DNA from 4 places in the Arthrobacter sp. P1_B9 genome. Region 1 is predicted to be linked to each of the others. Evidence: riboswitches for the same ligand, from Rfam matches in the RefSeq annotation. Region 1 holds a riboswitch; each other region holds the start of a gene.
The links. A riboswitch is a leader RNA that binds a small molecule or an ion and turns the genes downstream of it on or off. The one in region 1 is predicted to bind S-adenosylmethionine.

Region 1 (5,217 bases):
GCCGCCGATCGGGCGGGCGACGAATCCGACGGCGTAGGTCAGGAACGCGGCGATAATGCCGTCGAGTTCCGTGCCCGAATTGGGGAAGAACGTCTTGCCGAAGACCAGCGTGGCGGCGGAGGCGTAGAGGAAGAATTCATACCACTCCACCACCGTGCCGGCCATGGAGGCCGTTACTACCTTCTTCAGTCCGGACGTTTTGACGTCCGGCTCGTCTGCGCGCGTTGTCGCGGCGTTTTCCGTGCTCATGTGAACTCCTTCGGTGTCGCCTTCGACACCCTGCGGACCATTGGACTGAGGACGCCCGTGATGTAGGGCACATGGCGTCATTCCCCATGAGTATGGACGCTCCCGCCCTGAGCCTCAACGGCCATTAGTGCAGAGCGCATCTGCAAAAATGCACAAGCGGGCCGGCCTAGTGGCCGAAGAAGGTCCCCCGGAGCTGCCCGCTGAGCTGGCCGATTTCGGTCAGGAAGCCGTCGTGGCCGATCGGCGCTTCAATGATGTGCAGTTCCGGGCCGCCCGGCAGGGCCTCTGCCAGTTGACGGGACTGGGCCGGGAAATACAGGCGGTCCGAGTCCACGGCCGCCACCAGGAATTCGGCGGTGGCCGGAGCCAGTGCCTCCCCGAGGCTTCCGCGCCCCCGGCACACATCGTGGCTCATGAGGGCTTCGGTGATCGCGATGTAGCTGTTCGCGTCGAAACGCCGGGCCAGTTTGCTGCCCTGGTGGTCCAGGTAGCTTTCCACCTGGTAGCGCCCGCGTCCGGCCAGCGATCCGGCTTCCAGGGGCGTCTCGGACTCCTGGGCGTTGCGGCCAAACCGGCCGTCCAGTTCGGCCGCTGAGCGGTAGGTGATGTGCGCGATGCGCCGGGCGAGGGCGAGCCCTGCTTCGGGTTCCGGGCCGCCGTAGTAGTCCCCGCCCTTGAAGTGGGGGTCCTGGCGGATGGCCAGCGTCTGGGCCTGCGCGAAGGCAATCTGTTCGGCGGTGCTGCTGGCGCCGACGGAAATCACGGCGCAGCGCCGGACCCGGCCGGGAAACGTGACGGCCCATTCAAGGGCGCGCGCGCCGCCGAGCGAGCCGCCCAGCACCGCGTACCAGCTGCCGATGCCCAGGGCATCGGCCAGCCGCGCCTCGGCAGCTGCGGTGTCCCGCAGGGTGACCAGCGGGAACCGCGATCCCCAGGGGCGCCCGTCGGGGGCCGGGGTGGAAGGTCCGGTGGATCCGTAGCAGCCGCCCAGGATGTTGATCGAAACGACGAAATACTTGTCCGTGTCCACGGGAGCCCCGGGTCCGGCGAGCTGTTCCCACCAGCCGGGCTCCCCGCTCTCGCCGCGGGTCACGTGTGTGTCGCCGGTCAGGGCGTGTTCAATGAGCACGGCGTTGGAGGCGTCCGCGTTCAGGGTCCCCCACGTCTCGTAGGCGAGCACCACATCCGGCAACGGAGTCCCGGATTCGAGCTGCAGATCACCGATCCTGACGAACTGGACGGTCCCGTCAGGGGTCCGGGATGGTTTGGTTTCGGGAACACCCGTGCGGGTGACGGCAATCGTCATGTGAGGACCTATCTTGGCGCTTGCCCGCCGTCAGCTGACCGGCAGGCCAGGTCTTCACCCGGGGCACCCCGCCGCAAAAGGAGGGTTGCCGGCCAGCAAGCCGGGGCTGTCGCTGGCACTCATGACCTGGTACGAGTCTACGAAACGGGGTGCGGAAATGACGAAGATTATGACTTCCATGTGACAGCCGGACCAGTCAGCACCGCAGACTCCCCACCTTGACAGCCGTGACCGGCGGGTCGCCCCGGAGTGCCGGCGATTCCCGGTGTCATGCCCGCAAAGGTGGGGAAATTCGGCGTGAGCTTCGGCCTAGGCGGACTTGGCCGCGCGGAATCCGGCGTCAAGGTCCGCGAGGATGTCGTCGATGTGCTCCAGTCCCACCGAAAGCCGCACCAGCCCGGGGTTCACCCCGGCGATCACTTGCTGTTCGGGCGAGAGCTGGCTGTGGGTGGTCGACGCCGGATGGATCACCAGCGACCGGACATCGCCGATGTTCGCGACGTGCGAGTGCAGTTCGAGGGCATCGACGAACCGCTTGCCGGCCTCCGCTCCCCCTGCAATGTTGAACGCCACGACGGCGCCGGTCCCCTTGGGCCCGTACTTGCGGCCGCGCTCGTACCAGAGGCTGGACGGCAGCCCGGCGTAGGCGACTGATTCGACGTCGTCCCGCCCCTCCAGCCAGTGCGCCACCTTCGTGGCGTTGGCCACGTGGCGCTCGACGCGCAGGCTCAGCGTTTCGATGCCCTGGGCGATGAGGAAGGCGTTGAACGGGGACACCGCGGAGCCGAGGTCGCGCAGGAGCTGGACCCGGGCCTTGAGGATGTAGGAGAGGTTCGCGCCCAGCGCGCCGTCGGCTCCGAGGTCGCGGGCGTAGACCAGGCCGTTGTAGGTGGGGTCCGGGGTGTTGAAGCCGGGGAACCGCTCCGGGTCCTTCCCAAAGTCGAAGTTGCCGGAGTCCACGATCACGCCGGCGATCGCGGCGCCGTGCCCGCCGAGGTACTTGGTGGCGGAATGGACCACGATGTCCGCGCCCCACTCGATCGGCCGGATCAGGTAGGGGGTGGAGAGCGTGTTGTCGACCACCAGCGGCACGCCGGCCTCGTGCGCCACGCGGGAGACGCCCTCGATGTCCAGGACGTCCTGGCGGGGGTTGGAGACCACTTCGCCGAAGAACAGCTTGGTGTTGGGCTGGACGGCATCCCGCCACTGGTCCAGGTTGTCCGGGTCCGCCACGAAGGTCACGGAGATGCCGAACTTCTTCAGCGTGTGCGCGAGCAGGTTGTAGGTTCCGCCATAGAGGCTCGGGCTGGCCACCACATGGTCCCCGGCCTCGGCGATATTGAGGATGGCGAACGTCTCGGCGGCCTGGCCGGAGCTGAGCAGCAGCGCCGCGAGACCGCCTTCCAGGCTGGCGACGCGCTGTTCGACGGCGTCCTGGGTCGGGTTGCCGATCCGGGTGTAGATGGGCGCGAGCTCGGCGAGCGCAAAGCGGTTCGCGGCGCTTTCGGCGCTGGGGAACACGAACGACGTCGTCTGGTAGATGGGCAGGGAACGCGCGCCGGTGGCGCTGTCCGGCTCCTGGCCGGCGTGGATCTGGCGGGTTTCAAAGGACCAGGCGTTGGACATTGGTGCTCCTCGAGTCACTGGGCACAGCACCGGCCTGGGCTTTCGGCCCGAACCGGAACAGGCGCCGCGCTTGCCCTCCGGCGGGCGCCGGACGGCCAGGTCTTCACCCGGGGCACCCCACCGCGATACGAGGGTTGCCGGCCAGCAAGCCGGGGCTGTGCGCTGGCACTCATGACCTGACTTCAGTGTAGGAATGGCGGCGGAGCCCTGGATAGCTTTGTGACGAAGATGAAGACGGCCGCCGTGACGGAGCATCCGGGGCGCCGCGTTCCGCGCCCCAGGACGTCCCATGACGGTTAGGGGAGCCTAAGCTGAGAGGTCCATCACAAAGTGCCAAGATGATGGCATGCGCATGGATCACGTCTCTTACGCCTGTGAACACGATGGCTTGGCAGCCACCACTGAACGTATTGCGTCTGCCCTCGGCGTTGAAGCCGTGAAGGGTGGAGTGCACCCCCGTTTCGGGACACGCAACATGATTATCCCGCTCGCGGGACACAAGTACCTGGAAGTCGTGGAGGTCCTGAACCACCCGGCCTCCGACAAGGCCCCGTTCGGCCAGGCCGTCCGGGCACGCTCCGAGGCCGGCGGCGGCTGGATGGGCTGGTGCGTCGAGGTTGACGACCTGGCCCCGTTCGAGGAGCGGCTCGGCCGCGCCGCCGTCAACGGCAACCGGAAGTTTCCCGACGGCCGCGAATTGGTCTGGAAGCAGATCGGCATCCTGGGGCTCATCGCCGACCCCCAGGTGCCATACATGCTCAAGTGGGAGGGCGACCCGGAGTTGCACCCGTCCAACGCCTACGCGAGCGATGTCAAGATGTCCGCACTGACCATTGCCGGTTCGGCCGAGCGCGTCACGGAGTGGCTGGGCGAACCGGTTGAAAAGCCGCTCGAAGACGTCGCCGTGAACTGGATCGCGCCGCACGGTACTCCCGGCATCCTCTCTGTCACCTTCGAGACCGCCTCCGGAGCGGTCACGATCTAACGCTCCACCCGCCCCACGCTTCGGCCGCCATCTCTTAGGTGCCAACGATGTCACCTAGGAGACGGCGGCCGAGATCATTTAAGGCCTGCTCCTAAAAGCAACGCGAGGCCACTTCGCGCCCGTCCGGGGGCTCCGGATGGGCCCGAAGGGACCCCGCCTTGCTTTGCGGGGAACTCAGCCCAGGCCCACGGCCTTGCCGAACAGGCTGAACCCCACGAACGCCACAGTGTCCAGGATGGCGTGGGCGATCACCAGCGGCATCACCCGTTTGGTCCGGATGTAGAACAGCGCGAAGACGACGCCCATCACCGCGTTGCCGATGAACGGCCCGAACCCCTGGTACAGGTGATAGCTGCCGCGGAGCAGGGCGCTGGCGGCGATGGCCGCCGGCACGCTCCAGCCCAGTTTCCCGAGCCGGTCCAGCAGGTACGCCACCACAATCACTTCCTCGACCACCGCGTGCCGGATCGCGGACAGGACCAGCACCGGCACGGTCCACCAGTACGCGTCCAGGGCACTGGGGATGATCGCCGTGGTGATCCCCAGCGCCCGGCCGGCGGCGTAGAGCCCCAGGGACGGAATGCCGATGAGCGCGGCGAGTCCGAGACCCTGCAGGAGGTCCTTGCCGGGCCGGGCGAAGTCGAAGCCGATCCTTCGGAACGCCGAGGTTCCGCGCTCACCGGCCGGCCAGTGCTCGGTGAGGAAATAGATCACGAGGGCCACCGGGACCAGGGCGAAGATGATGTCCAGCAACTGGTAGGTGAGGTCGAAGTATTCGCGTGCGCTCTGTGAGCGATTCAGGGTGGATGTCCCCTGGGCCAGCGGCGCCGTGGTCATCTTGTCCAGCAACTGCACCAGGGAGTAGATCGCGGACTGCCCCAGCGACAACCCCAGGACAATCAACACTTCGAACCGCAGCCGACGGCGGGAGGGAACCAACATGGTTCTATCTTGCCTGCACTTGCCGATAGTTTGCTGGTGCCCGCGGGGTGCCGGCCGCGCCGGCACCCCCGGCTTTTTGGGAGCCCTATGCTAGGGGATTATGAGTGCG
Region 2 (5,217 bases), on a different contig from region 1:
AGCGCATGATCGGCAACCTCCGGCACGGACAGTTCGGCGCGTACCTGCTGTTCAACACCATCACCATGGTGGTGCTCCCGGTGCTCCAGATCCTGGTACTCGTGGATCTGGTCTTCCTCACGGCGCTGGGCCGCAGTCCGTTCGGCGCGGACGTCTGGGCAATCCTTGGCTGGGTGGGCCTGTTCATCACGTTGCTGCTCACGGTGTTTGCCCTGGCCATGAACAGGGCGTGGAAGGACCTGCGGCACGCCTGGGCGCTCCCGCTCATCCCGCTCTATTCCGTGTTTACGAGCCTGACTATGGTGGCCGCGCTGGTGCAGGAACTCCGTGGCAAGGAGGCGCACTGGAACAAGCTGACGCGGACCGGTGTGGTCAGCGTCACCGCCCCGGCGGTGCGCCCGGACGTCAGCGTTTGAGGCGCAGACCGGCTGCCTTCCCTGCCCTCGTGCTCCTGTCGGTGCTGGCCCTTTCTGCCACTGGGTGCGGCGGGCCGCAGGGACCCACGGCGCCCGCCGCGGAGCGCACTGTCGGCGTCGGCTACGAAACTGTGGTCGACGCCGCCTCGACGCTGCCGGAACTGGCCAGACGGCTCGATGAGGTCAACGCCAACAGCGTCACCATCAGCGTGGGGCGGCTGGACTGGACGGCGTTCCCTTGGGACGCCCACCCCGAGGTGGAGGCCGTCCCGGGCCGTGACCACGTGGCCGAAGCGGTCAAGGCACTGGGGACCGGCGGTGATGGCAGGAAACGCAGGATCACACTGACCATCGACCTGCTGATCCCCGGCTGGATCCGTACCAACCCGGGCCTGGCCGGCATCAACTTCGACGGCACCCGCTCCACGGAGTTCGCCAGCGTCAGCGCACTCACGACGGGACCCGTCGGGGAGCGGCTGGTCGACTTGGTGGCCGAGGTGACCAGGCGGTACCAGCCGGACGCCGTGGCCTTGACGGAACTGATGTTCGATAACAACACCTACGGCGGCGACGACCGCGATTCCTACCGGCTGGCCAGCGGCGGGACGGACTGGCCGCGGCTCGCGAACGGGGACATCGACGTCGAACACCCGAGCCTCGGGGCCTGGCGGTCGAAGGCGGTGGCGGCCATCGTGGCCAAGGCGGCGGCGGCCGCCCACGCGAACGGTGCCACGCTCGACATGGACGTCCGGGCGCCGTGGGACGATCCCGCCGGCGACCGGCCGGAGAGCGGCCATGACTACGGGCTGCTCGCCGCGGCCGCGGACCGGCTGGTCTTGTGGGACTACTTCGGGCTCAACGACGCCGCTCCGGCCTACTCCGCCGAGCTGGCCGCGGCCATGGCGAAGCGGTCCGGGAAGTTCGCCATCTCGGTCGGGATGTGGGCCAAGGACGGGCGCATCTCCGCCGCGGACCTGGCGGCCGGGCTGGAGGCGTCTGTCTCCGGCGGGGCGGCCGCCGTCGCCGTCACACCGTCCAGTATGCTCGACGACGACGCCTGGCGGGCGCTCAAGGCGGCCTGGGCCTGAGCGGCCATGGCCCTGGACCTGCTTGAGTGTTTAGACCTGTTTGAGCGCCTAGACCTGCTTGAGCGCCTGGCCGAGGTCGCGGATCAGGTCCTCCACATCCTCCAGGCCCACCGAGAGCCGGACCACGCCGTCGCTGAGCCCGATCGCCGCGCGGCCTTCCGGGCCCATCGCGCGGTGCGTGGTGGTGGCCGGGTGCGTGATGAGCGTCTTGGCGTCCCCCAGGTTGTTGGAGATGTCGATGATCCGCAGCGCGTCCAGGAGTGCGAACGCGGCCTGCTTCGCCGTGCGCCCGGGGGAGGGCTGCAGCTCCAGGGTGAGCACGGTCCCGCCGGCCTTCATCTGCTGCACTGCGAGCGGGTACTGCGGGTGGGACGGCAGCAGCGGGTACTTTACCCAGCCGACCGCGGGCTGTCCCTCGAGCCATTCGGCCAGCCGCAGCGCGGAGGCCGAGGAATGGTTGACGCGCAGGGCCATAGTCTCCAGGCCCTTGGTGAGCACCCAGGCGTTGAACGCCGAAAGCGCCGGACCGGTGTGCCGCATGAGCTGCTTGACGGGCCCGTCGATGAATTCCTTGGTGCCCAGGATGGCCCCGCCCAGGACGCGGCCCTGGCCGTCGATGTGCTTGGTGCCGGAGTAGACCACCACGTCCGCGCCGAGGTCGCCGCAGCGCTGGAGCAGCGGGGTGGCGAAGACGTTGTCAACCACCACCGTGGCGCCGGCCGCGTGCGCCAGTTTGCTCACGGCGGCGATGTCCACGATTTCCTGCATCGGGTTCGACGGCGACTCGAAGAACACCGCCGTGGTCGGCTCGGACAGCGCGGATTTCCACTGCTCCAGGTCCGGGCCGTCCACGAAGACCGTCTCGACACCCCAGCGCGGCAGGATTTCGTTGAGGATCACGAAGCACGAGCCGAACAGCGAGCGGGCCGCGACCACCCGGTCGCCGGCCGCCAACAGCGCGCCCAGGGCGGTGAAGACGGCGGACATGCCGGACGCCGTCGCGAAACACGCCTCCGTTCCCTCGAGCAGCCGGAGCCGCTCCTGGAAGGTGGCGACGGAGGGGTTGCCGTAGCGGGAGTAGACGAAGCGCTCGTCCTCACCGGTGAAGGCGCGCTCGGCGGCGGCCGCGGTCTCGTAGACGAATCCTGAATTGAGGAAGATCGGCTCGGTGGTTTCCTGGAAGCCGGTGCGGTCAAGGCCGCCACGGACGGCCTGGGTGTCGGCCGCCCAGCCGGCGGCGTCGGGATTGAAAGTCACTTAGATCTTTCCGAGGTTGGTGGGCAGGCCGCGGTTCTTCCAGCCATTGACGGTGCGTTCGCCAAAGCGGTCGGTCTCGCCTTCGAAGCCCTCAAGGACGTTGTACGAGGTGTAGCCGGCGGCCGTCGCGGCCGTCGCGGCCGCGATCGACCGGGCCCCGGAACGGCAAAGGAACACCAGTTCGACGGCGGTGTCCTCCGGCGCCTGCTGCCTTAGCTGTTCCACGAAGTGCGGGTTCGGCGTGCCGCCAGCGAGGTTCCACTGGATGAAGAGCGGATCGTTGCGGCTCTCGCCCGCGGCCGCGGTGTCCGGGATGCCGATGTGGGCCCATTCGCCCTCGGTCCGGACATCCACCAGGATGGCTCCGGCCTCCAGCTTGGCCCACGCCTCCTGCGGGCTGAGGTCTCCGGCGTAGCTCATGCGTGGCCCGCGAAGGCCCCGTCGGCGCCAAATTCGTCGGCGTCGAGCTCATCAACCGCATTGGCCACGGCGGCGTCCGCACTGGCAATCGCGGCCGGCAGGACCAGCGCCTGCGCCACGATCACGGTGCTTCCGTTGAAGCTGGCGGCGGGGCTTCCATGCAGCACGTAGCCCTCGGCCAGGGCGGCTGACACCCGCTCGCAAAAGGCGCGGTCATCCGCCCCGGTGAACAGGCGGTAGGCCAGCCTCTCCTCGCCCCCGGATGCTGAACCGGGTGCTGTGCCGGGTGCGGCTGTTGTGGGTATTGACGTGTCGGGCACGACGGATCTCCTCTTTCACGCTTGCAGCTCGAATTCTCGAATGCCGAGTATTCACCTGAGGCACCCCGCCGCGAAAGGGAGGGTTGCCGACCGGCCAGTCAGGGCTTGGCACCGGTTCTCATTACTCCCCAAAAACGTAACACCTGCGACGCCGGCCCGCACCGCCGCCGTCGTCATGTTCCGTAACCGGACCGCGGCCCGGGCGAGTAGTGGCGGGCTCCAGTTTCGGGTACAGCCCACTCGTGTCTGCCGGGACGTTTCGCCGTTTACTGGGGGGATTAGGTCCGACGAGTCGGCCGGAGCTGCAGGTGATTCGAGCAATGTGTGAATCAAGCAGTCCCGGAATCGACTCGTCTGTCCATCAACAAGCTGTCTGGGAATCGGTGGCTGGAACGGTCGGAGCCGCAGCCGCGGTCCGGCCGGTGACGGCGGAATGGAGCAATCGTGGGCCCGCGCATACTCGTTACCGGGATTACAAGCGCCGCCGGACGGGCCGTCGCGGCCCTGCTCGAAGCCCGGGGCCTCCCGTACCTCGGCTCCGACGCCCGTGCCGACACCCGTCAGGCCGGGGAGGCTCCCGCCGCCGCGGTCAGGCTCCTGCCGGCGACGAACCCGGACATGGTCCTGGACCTGCGCCGGGTGGTGGACCGCGAAGCCATCAACGTCATCATTCCGACCCTCACCGTGGAACTCCCGGTCCTGGCCGCGGCCCGCGCGGGATTCGCCCAGGACGTGCGGATCATCGTGGCCGACCCCGCCGCGGTTGCCCTCGCCAACGACCACCTGTTCGCCACCTGGGCGCTGCAAGCGGCCGGCATCCCGGTGCCCCGGTTCGCGGTTCCGGGCGACCTCGCCGCCGCGCCGGCTTCCCTCGCCGGCCTCAGCGGCCCCGTGGTGGTCAAGCCGCGGGTCTTCAAAGGCTCCCATGGGATCCACCTGCTGGCCGGAACCGACTCCGTTAGCTGGAAGAACATGCCGGCGGGGCAACTGGTCCAGGAATTTATCCCGGGCGCCGACTATGTGTGCCTGGTGTTCGGCACCCCGGCACGCAACGCGATGGCGCCGGTGGCGGTGGTCCTCGAGAAGACCAGGACTCCGTATGGACGCGCCGGCAGCGACGAGGTCAGCCGCAGGGTGCCGGCGAACCAGGCCGGGGATGTGCGCAAGCTGGGCCTGGCCGCCGTCCGCACGCTCGGGCTGACCGGGCCGGTCCAGGTCCAGATCCGCCGCCGCACCGACGGAACGCCCGTGGTGCTGGGTGTCTGCGCGACCCTGGGGGAGAACAGCACCTGGGCCCCGGAAATGCTCGACGCCGTGCTCGCAACCTTCATGCTCCCGGCGTTCAACCCGGCCTCGTTCCGCCTGTGCCCGGCAGTGCCCGCAGACGCCCTGGGGTGAGCGCAACACCAACGCGGGGTCACTTACGGCCCATCCGGGGACATGGGATGGGCCGTAACTGACCCCGCGTTGCTATTCGATGGTCGCGAAGAGGGCGTTGAGTTCGGCCGTGAGCTGGCGCCGCAGTTCCGGGGTGCCGATTTCCTGCCCGTCGATGTGGTTCACCGGGGCCAGGAGCCGGATGCTGGAGATCAGCCAGACCGCGTCGGCGTCCAGCAGGTCCTTCGGCTCCAGCGGGCCGTAACCCAGCTCCCAGCCGGCGGCCTTGGCGGCGGTGAACAGGGCGCCCTGTGACGTGCCGGGCAGGATGCCGCTGTC
Region 3 (5,217 bases), on a different contig from region 1:
GCGGCCGCAGGATCCGGGCAATCTCGGTGCTGGCCAGGCCGGGGTCGCACCAGTGCCACGCCTGGGCGACCGTGACCAGGTCAAAGGACTCCGGCTCGAGACCGGTGTCCTCGGCGCTGCCCTCGATGGCGGTGACGTCCGGCAGGGTCCGGCGCAACTGCTCAAGCATGTCGGCAGAGGGGTCCACGGCCACCGTGGCCAGTCCGCGTACTGCCAAAAGGGAGGTGAACTTCCCGGTGCCAGCGCCAATGTCCGCGGCGTCCCTGGCTCCCGCCGGGACCAGCCAGTCGGCTGACTCCTGCGGATAGCCGGGGCGGACGCGCTCGTAGTGCTCCCCGCCGTCCTGGAAGCTTTGTCCGAGTTCCTGGCGCCGCTCGCTGTGCAGCTTCGGTCCGCTGTGGAGCCTAGCTCCGCTGTGCAGCCTGGGGCCGGCGCTTGCCACGTGCGATCTCCTTCGGGAAGGTCCTGCTGGTTTCAGATACCTTTCGAATTTACCGCACCCGCGCCGGGCCCCGATCCTGCCTAGTCGAGGGTGCAGGGCGCAGCGCCGGCGGTGCCCGGGGTGTTCGGCGCCCAGTGGGGATAGCTGCGGGTATCGTTGGCCGGCACCCAGCGGCCCGCGTCCACCACGTAATCCCAGCCGAGTCCGTTCTGCCGCAGCTGCTGCAGGCCGGCCAGCAGGCGTTCGGCGTCCTCCAGCCGTGAGCCGAGGCCGAAGCTGGCCCGCAGGGAGCCGGCGGGCAGGCCGAGCCGCTTGAGCAGCGGGTGGGCGCAGAAGCGGCCGTCGCGCAGGCCAATGCCGTGTTCGGCCGACAGGTAGGCGGCCACCAGTCCGGCGTCGTAGCCTTCCACGGAAAAGTTCACGACGCCGATCGTGCCGGTGTCCGGCTGATCGCCTCCAGTGGAAGAAGCGAAGGAAGAATCGGAAGCCGAATCGGCAAAGATCCGGTGCACGGTTACTCCCTCGATGCCCTGGAGGCCCTCGACGAGGAAGGACCGGATGGCGTCCTCGTGGGCCTGCCACTGCTCCGGGTCCAGGGCCGCAATGACCTGGGTGGCACGGGCGAGGGCCGCCGCGCCGAGGACGTTCGGCGAGCCGCCCTCGTGCCGGGCAGGTCCCGTGGTCCAGCTGACGGAGTCGAGCCGGGCATCGCGAACCGCGCCGCCGCCGGCCAGGTGCGGGGTGCCGGCGTCGAGCCAGTCCGTCCGCCCCACCAGCACGCCGGCGCCGAACGGGGCGTACAGCTTGTGTCCCGAGAAGGCGAGGTAATCGACGTCGTCCGCGGCGATATTGATCCGCCGGTGCGGGGCGAGCTGGGCGGCGTCGACAACGATCCTGGCGCCGTATTCGTGCGCCAGTGCGGCCAGGGTCCGGATCGGGAGGATCTCCCCGGTGACGTTGGAGGCGCCGGTGACGGCCAGCAGGCCGACGCCGCCGCGGGCGAGTTCGTCGCGCAGCCGGTCCACGGTGGCCGCGAGGGTGGCGGCGGCCACGACGCTGCGGTGCGGGACATTCTGCCAGGGCAGGAGGTTGGCGTGGTGTTCGATGTCGAGGTAGAGGACCTCGCCCGCGGGCCGCCCGTCGCGCAGCGGCAGGCAGCCGGCCAGCAGGTTCAGGGAATCGGTGGTGTTGCGCGTGAAGATCACGGAATCGCCGGGCCGGCCGCCCACGAAGTCCCGCACGATGTCCCGGGCGTTCTCGTAGACGGAGGTGCTGATCTGTGATGCGTAGCCGGCGCCGCGGTGCACGCTTGCGTAGTACGGCAGGATTTCGTTCAGGTAGGCCGAGACCACGGACAGGGCCGGTGCGGAGGCGCCGTAGTCGAGGTTGGCGTAGCGCGCGTGGCCGCCGGTGATCAGCGGGGCCTGGATTTCGGCCCCGGTGACGGCTGCCAGCGGGCGGGCCGCGAGGGCAAGCCGTGCTTGGAATTCAGTGGCGGCGGGGAAAATGGCAGTTGTCATGGGACCTCACTCGAACAGGACCCCACACCGTGGGAATCCGCGCTTGCCGGGTCCGTTCCGGACCGGCCAGGTCGTCACCCGGGGCACCCCACCGCGACTGGAGGGTTGCCGGCCAGCAAACCGGGGTTTAGCGCTGGCACTCGTGACCTGCATCGAGCGTAGGACATCGGCGCAGCCCGGGAAAAGGCAGCCGCCGATTGTGAAGCGGATTATTACGGGCGCGGATCAGTTGTTCGGGTGGGCCTGAAAGAGGTCGTCGAGTCCGGGGTTGAGCCGCTTGAGCACTTCCGAGTGCAGGATCGAATTGGTGGCCAGGGCGTTGCCGCCGAAGGGGCCGTCCTCGCCTTCGAGCGAGGTGAAGCGGCCGCCGGCCTCGGTCACGATCGGCACCAGGGCGGCCATGTCATAGAGGTTCAGCTCGGGTTCGCAGGCGATGTCCACGGCGCCCTCGGCCACGAGGCAGTACGACCAGAAGTCACCGTACGCGCGGGTCCGCCACACTTCCTCGGTCAGGCCCAGGAACTCATCCAGGTTCCCGCGTTCCTTCCAGCCGCCAAGGCTGGAGTAGGACAGCGAGGCGTCCTCGAGATTGGAGACGTTGGATACCTTCAACCGTGTGGCGGCGGCGAGCGAGCGGCCCGTGTAGGCGCCCGCACCCTTGGCGGCCCACCAGCGCTTGCCCAGTGCCGGCGCGCTGACGACGCCGACCACCGGCTCGCCCTCATCGACGAGGGCGATCAGGGTGGCCCAGACCGGGACGCCGCGGACAAAGTTCTTCGTGCCGTCGATCGGGTCGATGATCCACCGGCGGGAACCATGGCCCGAGCTGCCGAATTCTTCGCCCAGGACCGCGTCACGCGGACGTGACCGGGAGAGCTGGCCGCGGATGGCCTCTTCCGCGGACTTGTCGGCATCGGTGACGGGTGTGAGGTCGGGCTTCGTCTCGATCCGAAGGTCGAGTGCCTTGAAGCGGCTCATGGTCTGGGAATCGACCGAATCTGCCAGTACATGGGCAAGGCGCAGGTCATCGTTGTAGCTCGAAGCGGGTTGGCTCATGGTTCCAAACTACCGTCAAACCGGGCTGCCGGGCGGGAAGCCGCGGCACGGCGCCGCCGCCCCGTTGCCGGTCCGGCTAGGAGACGGTGCCCAGTTCCTTGGTTTCCTGCGCTTCCATCCGCGGGTCCGTGCCCAGCAGCCGGCGCAGGGACGCGAGCCTGGCCGGTCCCGAGGGCCCCGCGTGCCCGGCCGCAACCCACTTGTCGACGCCGCAGTTGACGGCGGTGGAGTCATGCTTGCAGCCGCGTTCGCAATCATCGGTGCCCGGTTCCAGATCCGGGAAGGAACGCAGGATCCGGTCCGGGTCCACGTGGGCCAGGCCGAAGGACCGGATGCCGGGGGTGTCGATGATCCAGCTGCCGGCCGGGGCATCGTTGACTTTGAGCGCCAGTGCCGAGGAGGACGTGTGGCGGCCGCGGCCGGTTACCGCGTTCACGCCTCCCGTGGCCCGCTCCGCCCCGGTCAGGGCGTTGACCATGGTGGACTTGCCGACGCCGGAATGGCCCAGCATCACGGTGACCTTGCCGTCGAGGTAGTCGCGCAGCTGGGATACCGCGTCCTTGTCGAGCCGGGCGGAAAGCCCGTCGTCGGAGCGGGCGTCGATGCCGGAAGCGGCGGAGTCGGCGGTCTTGGAGATGATGACGGGGAAGTCGAGGTGCTGGTAGTTGGACAGCAGCTCGGCGGGATCCTTGACATCGGCCTTGGTGACGAGCAGCAGCGGCTCAATGCCGGCGTCGTACGCGGCCACCAGCGCGCGGTCGATGAAACCGGTCCGCGGCTCGGGGTTGGCGGCGGCGACCACCACCACCAGCTGGTCGGCGTTGGCCACGACGGCACGTTCGATCGGGTCCGTGTCGTCGGCGCTGCGGCGCAGCAGCGTCTTGCGGTCCTGGATCTTGACCAGCCGCGCCAGGGTGTCGGGCTCGCCGGTGACATCCCCGACCAGGGAGACGAAGTCGCCGGCAACCACCGGGTTGCGGCGCAGTTCCCGGGCCCGGGCCGCGATGATCTTGCGTTCGTCCGCGGTCCCCTCGCCGACGACGGCGGTGTAGCGGCCGCGGTCAACGGTGATGATGCGTCCGGTGACGGCGTCATCGTAGCTGGGCCGGTCCTTGGTGCGGGGCCGTGTGCCCTTCTTGTTCGGCCGGATCCGGACGTCGGACTCGTCCCAGGAATCAGTGCTGCGTGCCACCGGCGGTGTCCTCATCTGCGGCGGGTCCCTGGGCCAGCATCGCTTCCCAGAGTTGCGGGAAATCGGGCATGGTCTTGGCCGTGGTTGCGATGTCCTCGACTTCCACGCCGGCTACGGCAAGGCCGAGGATGGCGCCGGCGGTTGCCATGCGGTGGTCCGCGTAGCTGTGCACGACGCCGCCGTGCAGCGCGGCCGGGCGGATGATGAGGCCGTCGGGGGTTTCTTCGGCGTCGCCGCCGAGGCGGTTGATTTCGGCGACGAGGGCGGCGAGCCGGTCCGTTTCATGGCCGCGGAGGTGGGCGATGCCGCCCAGCCGTGAGGGGCCGGTGGCGAGGGCGCACAGCGCGGCAACGGTGGGGGCGAGTTCGCTGGTTTCGTCGAAGTCGCCGCCCTTGATCTCCGGGCCCCCGCTGACGGTCAGGGTGCCGCCGTCAACCGTCACCGTGGCGCCCATAGCGGTCAGGATTCCGCGCCATAGATCACCCACCTGGGTGGTTTCTGCAGGCCAGTTCGGGATCCGCACGGTGCCGCCGGTGGCCAGGGCCGCCGCGAGGAAGGGTCCGGCGTTCGAGAGGTCCTGCTCGATCCGGACGTCGAAGGCGCGGATCGGGCCGGGGGAGACAACCCAGTGGTTCGGCACCGAGTCGTCGACCGCCACGCCCGCGCCGCGCAGCACGGCCACGGTCATGTTGATGTGGTCCAGGCTCGGCACGGGCTTGCCGACGTGCTCCAGGTGGAGTCCCTCGGTGAAGCGCGCCCCGGCCAGCAGCAGGGCGGAGACGAACTGGGACGAAGCGCTGGCATCGATGACCAGGTGGCCGCCGCGCACCTCGCCCGAGCCGTGCACCGTGAACGGCAACGACGACGCCGGACCGCCGTCAGGTGCGGTGACTGCCACACCCAGGCCGGCGAGGGCCTCGATAATGGTGCCCATGGGGCGTTTGCGGGCGTGCGGGTCGCCGTCGAAACGGGACTCACCGCGGCGCAGCGCGGCCACCGGCGGGACA
Region 4 (5,217 bases), on a different contig from region 1:
CGTTCTGCAGCGAGGTGGTGTCGCCGAGCGTTGTGCCTTCGAACAGCTGGGTCAGCAGCCGGCGCATGATCTTGCCGCTGCGGGTTTTCGGCACGTCGGGAACGACGACGACGTCCCGCGGCTTGGCGATCGGCCCGATCTGCTTCGCGACGTGCGCCTTCAGCACACCCTGGATGTCGGGGGTGGCCGCCGAATCCTTCAGCACCACGAACGCGACGATCGCGTGGCCGGTCTTTGGGTCCGCGACCGGGCAGACGCCGGCCTCCACCACGTCCGGGTGGGTGACGAGCGCCGATTCGACCTCGATGGTGGAGAGCAGGTGTCCGGAGACGTTGAGGGTGTCGTCCACCCGCCCGAGGATCCAGATGTCGCCGTCGTCGTCATACTTGGCGCCGTCACCGGCGAGGAACCAGCCCTGCTCGGCGTATTGGCGCCAGTACGAATCGAAGTAGCGGCGCGGGTTGCCCCAGACCGTCCGGGCGATCGCCGGGCCGGGGGAGTCCACCACGATGAAACCCTGGACGCCGGGCGGCACCGTGTTGCCGGCGTCGTCCACGATGCGCGTGCTGACGCCGGGCAGCGGGCGGGCCGCGCAGCCGGGCTTGAACGCGGCGTCCGTCGGTGCCGGGGAGAGGATGGTGGCGCCGGTTTCGGACTGCCACCACGTGTCCACCACGGGGGCGGTGCCGGCGCCGATGTTGGTCCGGAACCAGCGCCAGGCCTCGGGGTTGATGGCCTCGCCTACCGTGCCGAGAAGACGGATAGAGGAGAGGTCGTACGTGTCCGGGACGCCGTCCGGGAACCAGCCCATGAGGGAGCGGACCAGGGTGGGCGCGGTGTAATACTGCGTGACCGCGTAGCGTTCGATGATCTCAAAGTGCCGGCCCGGGTGCGGGGTGTTGGGCGTGCCCTCGAAGATGACCTGCGTGGCGCCGTTGGAGAGCGGGCCGTAGAGCTCATAGGTGTGCGCGGTGACCCAGGCGAGGTCGGCCGTGCACCAGTGCACGTCCTTCTCCCGCAGCGCGGGGTCGGGGTTGCTGAACAGGTGCTCGAAGCTCCATGACGCCTGTGTGAGGTAGCCGCCGGAGGTGTGGACCAGCCCCTTGGGCTTGCCGGTGGTGCCGGAGGTGTACATGATGAACAGCGGCGTCTCGGCGTCGAACGCCTCGGCTTCGTGAGTCTCGGAGGCGGTGCCGACGGCGTCGTGCCACCACACATCGCGGCCGGCGGTCATCGGGACGGTGTCCAGCTCGTCCGCGGGAGTGGTCCGGTTGACCACCAGGACGTGTTCGATGGCGTTGTCGCCGGAGACGGCGGCGTCCGCGTTGTCCTTGACCGGTACGGCGGTGCCGCGGCGGAACTGGCCGTCGGTGGTGACCAGGAGCTTGGCGCCGGTGTCCTCCACCCGGAACTTCAGGGCCTCGGCGGAGAATCCGCCGAAGACCAGGGAATGGATGGCACCGATCCGGGCCACTGCGAGGGTGATGATCACGGTTTCGGGGATGACGGGGAGGTAGATGACCACCCGGTCGCCCTTGGTGATGCCGAGATCCAGGAGGGCATTTGCGGCTTTGGAGACCTCGCGCTGGAGTCCGGCGTAGGTGACGGCACGGCGGTCGCCGGGCTCGCCCTCAAAGTGCAGGGCCACCTTGTCTCCGCGCCCCGCCGCTACGTGGCGGTCGACGCAGTTGTAGGCGACATTGAGCCTGCCCCCTTCGAACCAGGTGATCTGCGGTCCGGTGCCGGCCTCGACGTCGGCCGGGACCCGGCGGTGCGCGGTGTGCCAGGGCTTGGTTTGCTCCGTCGCGCCGCCGGGCAGGTCCGCCCAGTCGAGGCGGAGAGCCTGGGTTTCCCAGAACGCAACCGTCTCTGCCTGGACAGTTCCCGCGGTCGCGGCGCCGCCGTGCCGGGGAAGGTGGTTTCCGAAGGTGGTGCTGCGGTGACGCGCCGGCCCATCGGCGGGGACGCCGTGCACTGCGCCGTCCGTGGACTCGTTCAGGGACCATCCCGAAGAGCCGCGAGAGGAGCCGGGCGCGTCACGCAGCCCTGCTTCGTTCGCCGTCGCGTCCGAAGTGGTTTGGGGGAATGCCTCGGACGCAGGCCGGGCAAAGGTGGGCAGAGCGGAAGAATTCTCAGGGGTCATTGCTGCACTCCATCGGTCCTGGCAGTAGCACCCTTGGTTGCTCCGGCTCCCTCGAATTTCACCGAAGGAGGGCGGAGCGGTGGCGTGGGAATGGTCGTCCCACGTCACCGGGGGGTTGCTGCGGCGTCATCGATCCAGGTCTCTCGGCCGCTCGGGATGGTCACTACCTACTAGAACTTCAGATGCACGATTCCGCAAAATCGGCGTCCGGGAGCGCCGTAATATTCGTTCACCCGGCGTGGGTCCGACCCAAATCATTCATTTATTCGACAATTGCCCGGAAAGGTCGCAGGAGTAAGGTTGATGCATGGCCCATGTTAACGATCCGGCAGTCATTGACCGCCTCATGCGAACCAAAGGCACGTGGGCGGTGGTCGGCCTCACCACCAACGAATGGCGCTCGGCGTATGAGGTCTCCCTCTATGTCCGGGACCGGATGGGCATGACCATCATTCCGGTCAACCTTCCGGGCGACGATGTCCACGGCGAGAAGGGGTACCGTTCCCTGTCTGACATCCCGGCGGAGAAGCACCCGATCGACGTCGTGGACTGCTTCGTCAACTCCCACAGGGTGGGCGCAGTCATAGACGAGGCCATCGCAGTAGGCGCCAAGGCCGTCTGGCTGCAGCTGGGCGTCTTCGACGACGCCGCGACGGACCGGGCCAGGGCCGCCGGGCTGGACGTCGTCGTGAACGCGTGCCCCGCCCGCGAAGGCTGGCGCGTGGGCATCTAACGGCCCGGGAATGACGATCAACAGATCGGGAAGAGTCGGTTACAAAATGTGACCGGCTTTTTCTGTATCCGGCCTCCTGCCGTGTGAGATGGACTCGTAACCATCCCGAGCGGCTGAGAGATCTGGCTCCGTGACGCCGCAGCAACCCCCTCCTTTGAGGACGGTGCTACCGCCAGGACCGATGGAGAACCACTGTGTTCTGAGGCTCCCCGGCTTCGCTCAGCGCTGCCCGGAAGCCAGGACCCAGGGCTTTCCTCGGGCGAGCCCGGAGGAAATCATGAACACGCAGACAGCGGCAGCGCCGCGGCCCCGAGCAGGTGGGGGCCTGTGATCGAGATCCAGAACGTCAGCACGTCATTCGGTTCGGCCGCGGGACCTTTCACGGCCGTCGATGACGTCAGCCTGCACATCAGGCGGGGCACCATCCAGGGCATCATCGGGTTCTCCGGCGCCGGCAAATCCACGCTGCTGCGCAACATCAACCTCCTCGAGCGCCCGACGTCGGGCCGCGTCCTGGTGGACGGCGTGGACCTGGTGACCCTGTCCGACGCCGAGCTCCGGACCAAGCGGCATGACATCGGCATGATTTTCCAGCACTTCAATCTCCTCAACAACCTCACAGCCCAGGAAAATGTGGAGCTGTCCCTGAAGTTCGCCGGCGTCGGGAAGGCGGAACGCCGGCGGCGGGCCGCCGAAACCCTGGAAATCGTGGACCTCGCCGACAAAGCGGGAACGTATCCGGCCAAACTCTCCGGGGGCCAGAAACAGCGGGTGGCGATCGCCCGCGCCCTTGCCACCGGGCCCAAAGTGCTGCTCTGTGACGAGCCGACGTCGGCCGTGGATCCCCGGACGACGTCATCGGTCCTGCAATACCTGGCCGACGTCAACGCCGAATTCGGCATCACAATCGTGGTGGTCACCCACGAGATGAATGTCATCAAGGCCATCGCGGACAACGTCGCGGTCATGGAAGAAGGCCGGGTGGTGGAGCAGCTCGACCTCGCCGAACTCCAGCGCCCCGGTTTCCACCCGGCGACGTCGATCGGCCGCTACCTGGTCTCCGATGAGATCCAGCTGGACCGCTCCGGGAGGGGCACCCACACCACAGCCGCGTCGGAGGGCCTGATCAATGTTTGACCGCATCCTGGAAGTCCTGCCCGAAATCGGCGTCGCCATGGGACAGACCCTCACCATGCTGCTGGTGGCCATCCCGCTGGCGGTGCTGCTCGGGACACCGCTGGGTGTCCTGCTCTACACCATCGGTCCCAACGGGCTCAAGCACAGGCCAAAGCTGCACCGGGTCCTGGACGGGCTGGTCAACCTGCTCCGCTCGTTCCCGTTCCTGATCCTGCTGATCGCGATCATTCCCGTGACCAGGTTCATTGTCGGCACGACCATCGGCACGGCCGCCGTCATTGTCCCGCTGACCCTCAACGCCATTCCGTATTTCGCCCGCTTCGTGGAACAGAACCTGAGCCAGCTCGGCGGCGGAGTGGTCGAAGCGGCACGGTCCATGGGCGCCAGCCGGTCCCAGATCGTCCGGGACGTCCTGATTGTGGAGGCGAAGCCCGGACTCGTCAGCTCCATCACCATCATGACCGTCAGCTTCATCTCCTACTCGGCGATGGCCGGACTGGTGGGCGGCGGCGGAATCGGCGACTTCGCCATCCGGTACGGCTATTACCGCTACGAAACGCCGCTCATGATCACCGCCATTGTCCTGATGATCCTGCTGGTCACCATCGTTCAGCTGGGCGGATCCTATGTTGCCCGGCGCCTGGACAAGCGCCTCTGAGCGCCGGCAGCACCCTCGTCCCACCTCCCACAGCGGAAAGCACCCCATGACTTCAACGCCCAGTACCCGTTTCGACGGACCCCGCCCGCGCCTGCTGATCAGCGCCTTCGTGATGAACACGTCCAGCCACATCATGGGCGGCCAGTGGCGGCGCCCGGAAGCCCAGCAGCACCGGTTCAACGAACTCCAGCTCTGGATCGACCTGGCCCGCCAGCTCGAAGGCGCCAAGTTTGACGCGATCTTCTTCGCCGACGTCGTCGGTCTCTACGGCGACTACGACGGCGGGTGGGCATCGCTGCTGAAAAAGGGCCTGCAGGTGCCGTCCAACGACCCCCTCATCCTGCTGTCCGCGCTCGCCACGGGAACGCGGGAGATCGGGCTGGCCGCGACGTCGTCGGTGATTCAAAGCCATCCGTTCCAGTTCGCCCGGCAAATGTCCACGCTGGACCACATCAGCGGCGGCCGCGTGGCCTGGAACATCGTCACCAGCGTGCTGGAAAACGCGCACCGGAACTTCAACGCCACCGAGCTGACCAAGCATGACGA

Region 2: it holds a riboswitch for S-adenosylmethionine, as region 1 does, so the genes downstream of both, AC1D1A_RS13055 (DUF1737 domain-containing protein) here and metX (homoserine O-acetyltransferase MetX) in region 1, are expected to answer to the same signal.
Region 3: it holds a riboswitch for S-adenosylmethionine, as region 1 does, so the genes downstream of both, AC1D1A_RS00610 (aminotransferase class V-fold PLP-dependent enzyme) here and metX (homoserine O-acetyltransferase MetX) in region 1, are expected to answer to the same signal.
Region 4: it holds a riboswitch for S-adenosylmethionine, as region 1 does, so the genes downstream of both, AC1D1A_RS09935 (methionine ABC transporter ATP-binding protein) here and metX (homoserine O-acetyltransferase MetX) in region 1, are expected to answer to the same signal.

Annotation. Positions count from the first base shown of each region.
Region 1 covers NZ_JBFUAA010000007.1:40,277-45,493, reverse strand. Annotated here, with positions in the region: gene AC1D1A_RS11470 (MFS transporter) at 1-249, opposite strand, end outside; gene metX (homoserine O-acetyltransferase MetX) at 416-1,555, opposite strand; SAM riboswitch class IV at 1,567-1,682, opposite strand; gene AC1D1A_RS11460 (bifunctional o-acetylhomoserine/o-acetylserine sulfhydrylase) at 1,865-3,181, opposite strand; SAM riboswitch class IV at 3,243-3,358, opposite strand; gene AC1D1A_RS11455 (VOC family protein) at 3,528-4,166, shown strand; gene AC1D1A_RS11450 (CPBP family intramembrane glutamic endopeptidase) at 4,341-5,108, opposite strand; gene AC1D1A_RS11445 (histidine phosphatase family protein) at 5,209-5,217, shown strand, end outside.
Region 2 covers NZ_JBFUAA010000008.1:137,785-143,001, reverse strand. Annotated here, with positions in the region: gene AC1D1A_RS13075 (glycosyltransferase family 2 protein) at 1-416, shown strand, start outside; gene AC1D1A_RS13070 (hypothetical protein) at 413-1,504, shown strand; gene AC1D1A_RS13065 (O-succinylhomoserine sulfhydrylase) at 1,553-2,761, opposite strand; gene AC1D1A_RS13060 (rhodanese-like domain-containing protein) at 2,762-3,181, opposite strand; gene AC1D1A_RS13055 (DUF1737 domain-containing protein) at 3,178-3,486, opposite strand; SAM riboswitch class IV at 3,514-3,627, opposite strand; gene AC1D1A_RS13050 (ATP-grasp domain-containing protein) at 3,946-4,899, shown strand; gene AC1D1A_RS13045 (aminodeoxychorismate lyase) at 4,972-5,217, opposite strand, start outside.
Region 3 covers NZ_JBFUAA010000001.1:142,476-147,692, forward strand. Annotated here, with positions in the region: gene AC1D1A_RS00605 (class I SAM-dependent methyltransferase) at 1-442, opposite strand, end outside; gene AC1D1A_RS00610 (aminotransferase class V-fold PLP-dependent enzyme) at 523-1,962, opposite strand; SAM riboswitch class IV at 1,997-2,110, opposite strand; gene hisN (histidinol-phosphatase) at 2,188-3,018, opposite strand; gene rsgA (ribosome small subunit-dependent GTPase A) at 3,095-4,210, opposite strand; gene aroA (3-phosphoshikimate 1-carboxyvinyltransferase) at 4,194-5,217, opposite strand, start outside.
Region 4 covers NZ_JBFUAA010000005.1:251,539-256,755, reverse strand. Annotated here, with positions in the region: gene acs (acetate--CoA ligase) at 1-2,143, opposite strand, end outside; gene AC1D1A_RS09940 (CoA-binding protein) at 2,451-2,876, shown strand; SAM riboswitch class I at 2,974-3,064, shown strand; gene AC1D1A_RS09935 (methionine ABC transporter ATP-binding protein) at 3,204-4,013, shown strand; gene AC1D1A_RS09930 (methionine ABC transporter permease) at 4,006-4,671, shown strand; gene AC1D1A_RS09925 (LLM class flavin-dependent oxidoreductase) at 4,718-5,217, shown strand, end outside.